Regions from separate parts of the Cutibacterium sp. LaCa_286 genome, predicted to be linked through region 1. Evidence: predicted binding sites of a transcription regulator. Region 1 holds the regulator's gene; the other holds the start of a gene.
What was found. Region 1 encodes HrcA, which represses chaperone genes, less so after heat shock. Its sites were predicted from a motif close to TTGGCACTCGNNNNNNNCGAGTGCCAA; they were not measured.

Region 1 (2,467 bases):
GATGAGATCACCCATGAAGGTCACATGATCGCCTGGCACCCGAACGGTGAGATCACCGTCGGTGTGTGCCGCTCCCGGATGCAGGATCTCGGCGGTGACGCCTCCCAGATCCAGATACGCCATGAGCGAGATGGGATGACTGATGGCGGCGTCGGAGCAGCGGTCGACGGCGCGGCGATGCATCCATGACTCCATGTCGACCTTCGACTCCTGCGCACACCGCGTCACACCGCAGAGGCCACCGACGTGGTCGTCGTGGTGATGGGTGATGACCAGTCGGTCCACCGGCCTGCCCAGGGCCATGGCTGCCGAGAGGGCCAGGTCGTGCCCCTGCTGGGGTGTCGACCCGGAGTCGACCATGAGCAGGTGTTCCGATCCCATGACCAGGCCGATGGTCACCGACTCGGGGTCGACCCTCGTCGTCCACACATGGGAGCTCACAGCACACCACTGGATGTCAGATGCCATGATGTGGATTGTCTCATGCCCATCTGGCCACGTCGATCACGGTGATGGCCTGAGTGGGATACGGACGCCTGCTCTGGGTGAGTGACCGGGCGGTACGGCTGCTCGGGGGCAGCAGGGTGGAATCCTGTTTGCGGGCCACTAGACTGGCACTCGCACACGTTGAGTGCCAGAATCTGTGGTGCACGTGTGCGAGACGTGTACTCGTCGCGAAGTCGGCGCATGTGGGCGAGACCACCAGATGAGGAGGAACAAGTGCTTGACGATCGCAAGCTCGAGGTCCTCAAGGCCATCATCACCGACTACGTCTCCAGCAAGGAGCCGGTTGGTTCGAAGGCACTTGTCGAGCGGCATGGTCTGAAGGTCTCACCGGCAACCGTGCGCAATGACATGGCTGTTCTGGAGGATGAGGGGTACATCACCCATCCCCACACCAGTGCCGGGCGGATCCCCACCGACAAGGGATATCGCATGTTCGTCGATCGCATTGCAACGGTCAAGCCCCTCTCCGCACCTGAGAAGAGGGCCATCGCCACCTTCATGAATGGTGCGGTCGATCTGGACGACATCGTCACCCGAACCGTGCGATTGCTGGCCCAGGTCACTCGTCAGGTGGCCATCATGCAGTATCCGGTGACCAGCTCGGCCACCGTGCGTCACCTGGAACTGGTGAGTCTGTCGGCCGATCGAGTCCTCGTCGTCGTGATCCTCTCCTCCGGCACCGTCGAGCAGCGCACCATCGAGTTGCCAGCCCACGACGAGCAGGATCTCCTCATGCTGCGGGATCGGATCGGGACTGCGGTTGTGGGTCATCCCGTGGCCGAGGCTGCCGACCTGCTGTCGCAGATGGTGGAGCGCGCTCACCCCGACGCCACCAGCCACACGGCTGCCGTGACAGCCGCCGTCCTGGAGGTGCTGGCCACCGATACGTCCTCTCGCGTCGTGGTGGCCGGGGTGCCGAACCTCACCGCCTTCGGGGCGCAGTTTCCCACCACGGTGCGGCCCATCCTGGAGGCGCTCGAGGAACAGGTGGTGTTGCTGCGTCTGCTGGGCGAGGTGAGCGGCGACCTGGGTGAGGTGACGGTACGCATCGGTTCGGAGAACGCGGATCAGTCGTTCCAGTCGACGAGTCTCATCGCCAGCCCCTACGGTGAGGCCGACATGCTTGCGAGCCTGGGTGTCGTGGGGCCCACCCGAATGGACTACCCGTCAACCATGGCCACAGTGCGTTCCGTGGCCCGTTACGTCGGACGTTTCCTGGCAGAAGGATGAATGCGAATTGAGCACGGACTACTACGAGGTCCTGGGCGTCCCGCGGGATGCCAGTGCCGAGCAGATCAAGAAGGCATATCGCCGCAAGGCGATGAAACTGCACCCCGATGTCGCCGGACCGGGCTCGGAGGATGAGTTCAAGCTGGTTCAGGAGGCCTACGAGGTGCTCCAGGACCCGCAGAAGCGGGCCGTCTTCGACCGAGGCGGTGACCCCAACTCCCGTGGCGGCGGGTTCGATGGCTTCAGCAGTGGTGGATTCGATTTCACCAATCTGGTCGACGCCATGTTCGGCGATGCCAGCCCGTTCGGCGGATCCAGCCGTGGACCACGCTCCCGAACCCGGCGCGGACAGGACGCTCTGGTGCGGTTGCGCCTCACCCTTGCCGAGGCCGTCTTCGGCATCACCAAACCGTTGGACGTCGACACCGCAGTGGTGTGTCCCACATGTCAGGGCAACGGCTCCCAGGACGGTTCGCAACCCACGACCTGTGAGAACTGCAAGGGTTCCGGTGAGGTCATCTCGGTGCAGCGTTCCTTCCTGGGCAACATTCGCACCGCTCAGCCCTGCCCAGTCTGTCGCGGTTTCGGCACGGTCATCCCCCATCCCTGCCAGGAGTGCTCCGGTGAGGGGCGGGTACGCACCACTCGCACGATCAATGTGCGCATTCCAGCAGGTGTGGCCGATGGCAACCGCATCCACCTGGAGTCCCAGGGGGAGGTCGGCCCCGGT
Region 2 (2,467 bases), 870 kb from region 1:
TTGATGTCCGCCTCCGGCATCACCGACAAGGCGGCGGCGAAGAAGTACGAGGACGACGAGTACATCGGCTGCACCATCGTCGGTGAGGACAACGCCAAGAACATTGGTACTCGGGATTCCGGGGTCGCCATCACGTTCACCGACGACGAGGTGAAGTTCCGCATGGGTCAGGAGATCTTCTCACCCGAGGTCTCGGGTCAGGAGATCACCCCCGAGATGCTCAGTGATTTCAAGGTGTCGGTGACCTTCCCCGGCACAGTGACCCAGCACTCCGGGTCGAGCACGGTGGACGGCAACACCGTCACCTGGACCAGTGCCAAGGAGCTCATGTCGAGTGGGATCACTGCCACCAGCGAGCGTTCCTCCAGTGCCCTGGCGTGGTGGATGTGGCTCATCATCGGGGTGCTTGCCCTGGCCGTCATCGGTGCCGTCATTGCAGTCATCGTGCGTCACCGGGCGAAGGGTTCCCGGGGCGACGGGTCGCAGGGCGAATCGGTGCCACTCGATCCCGGGCAGCCTGATGGTGGGAGGCCCGCCCAGGAGGGCCTGGAACGGTCTGGTTCAGAACAGCCTGGTTTCGAGCAGCTTGATTCTGGGCAGCCTGGTGCTGGTCAGTCTGGTTCCGACCAGCCGCGCCGCGCAGACGGTCAGCCTCAGCACGGCGATTCCATGCCGCACTCCTCGACCCCTGCTCACGGGGATCATGGTCAGACTCTGGAGGGCCAGGAGCCTCAGCCGAGAAACGTCCAGCCGTGGGAGGCATCCGATGGTGCCGGTCAGCCACACCATCTGGCCAGGGGAGTCGAGCCCGACGCGGATGTCGCGGCCGATGCGGACGCCAGTCCTGCACCTCGTCGTGGCGCCGGTTCGGACTTCCCACACCCATCGTCGGGCTCCGGTCCGTCAGATCCTGGACCGTCGGATTCCGGCACACCGGGAGCCTGAGCCTCACCGACTCAACAATCTCTGGCACTCATCTTGCCTGAGTGCTAATGCCGGTGTACTTTTCTGATTGGCACTCTCATGGTGAGTGTGCCAACGAGCTGGACGCACCCGCGACGCCGAAGGCTCGAACGCTCGGGGCTCGCAACCCCTGGCAGGAGACTTTTGAACATCCGTCCTTTCACGAAAGGGGTTCATCGTGGCAACCACGATCAAGCCGCTCGAGGACCGCGTCCTCGTCCAGCCTCTCGAGGCCGAGCAGACCACCGCCTCCGGTCTCGTCATTCCCGACACCGCCAAGGAGAAGCCGCAGGAGGGCAAGGTCATCTCCGCCGGCCCCGGCCGCGTCGACGACAAGGGCACTCGCGTCCCCATGGACGTCAAGGAGGGTGACGTCGTCATCTTCTCCAAGTACGGTGGCACCGAGGTCAAGTACGACGGTCAGGAGTACCTGCTGCTCAACGCGCGCGACATCCTCGCCATCGTCGAGAAGTGAGGCGCTGACACATGGCAGCAAAGCAGCTTCAGTTTGACGAGGACGCCCGCACCTCACTCGAGCGCGGTGTCGACACCCTCGCCGACACCGTCAAGGTGACGCTGGGTCCCAAGGGCCGCTACGTCGTCATTGACAAGAAGTGGGGCGCACCGACCATCACCAACGATGGTGTCACCGTCGCCAAGGAGGTCGACCTCACCGATCACTACGAGAACCTCGGCGCCCAGCTGGCCAAGGAGGTCGCCACCAAGACCAACGACGTCGCCGGTGACGGAACCACCACCGCCACGGTGCTTGCCCAGGCCATGGTTCACGAGGGCCTGCGCGCCGTCGCCTCGGGCACCAACCCGGTTGGCCTCAAGCGCGGCATCGACAAGGCCGTGACCCAGCTCGTGGCGAACCTGCGATCCCTGTCGCGCGCCGTCGAGACCACTGCCGACATGGCCAGCGTCGCCACCATCTCCAGCCGTGACGAGAAGATCGGTGAGCTCATCGCCGATGCCTTCGACAAGGTCGGCAAGGACGGCGTCATCACCGTCGACGAGTCCCAGACCTTCGGCACCGAGCTGGAGTTCACCGAGGGCATGCAGTTCGACAAGGGCTATCTGTCGCCCTACATGGTCACCGACCAGGATCGTATGGAGGCCGTGATCGAGGATCCCTACATCCTCATCCACTCCGGCAAGATCTCCTCGATGAACGACCTACTCCCCGTGCTGGAGAAGGTCATCGCCGCCCACGGCACCCTGTTCATCGTCGCCGAGGACGTCGAGGGGGAGGCCCTGAGCACCCTCGTCGTCAACAAGATCCGCGGCACCTTCAACTCGGTGGCCGTCAAGGCACCGGCCTTCGGCGATCGTCGCAAGGCCATGCTGCAGGACATTGCCACCCTCACCGGTGGCCAGGTCATCGCACCCGAGGTCGGCCTCAAGCTCGACCAGGTGGATCTGGACGTCCTGGGACGCGCCAAGAAGGTCGTCGTCAGCAAGGACAACACGACCATCGTCGACGGTGCCGGGGCCAAGGCCG

Region 2: a site for HrcA is predicted at 967-993, ahead of groES (co-chaperone GroES). Genes of this name have one in related genera too.

What each region holds. Positions count from the first base shown of each region.
Region 1 covers NZ_CP191091.1:732,119-734,585, forward strand. The annotation lists gene ACP8JZ_RS03115 (MBL fold metallo-hydrolase) at 1-468, opposite strand, end outside; gene hrcA (heat-inducible transcriptional repressor HrcA) at 721-1,737, shown strand; gene dnaJ (molecular chaperone DnaJ) at 1,745-2,467, shown strand, end outside.
Region 2 covers NZ_CP191091.1:1,598,793-1,601,259, reverse strand. The annotation lists gene ACP8JZ_RS06885 (LppM family (lipo)protein) at 1-945, shown strand, start outside; gene groES (co-chaperone GroES) at 1,142-1,438, shown strand; gene groL (chaperonin GroEL) at 1,450-2,467, shown strand, end outside.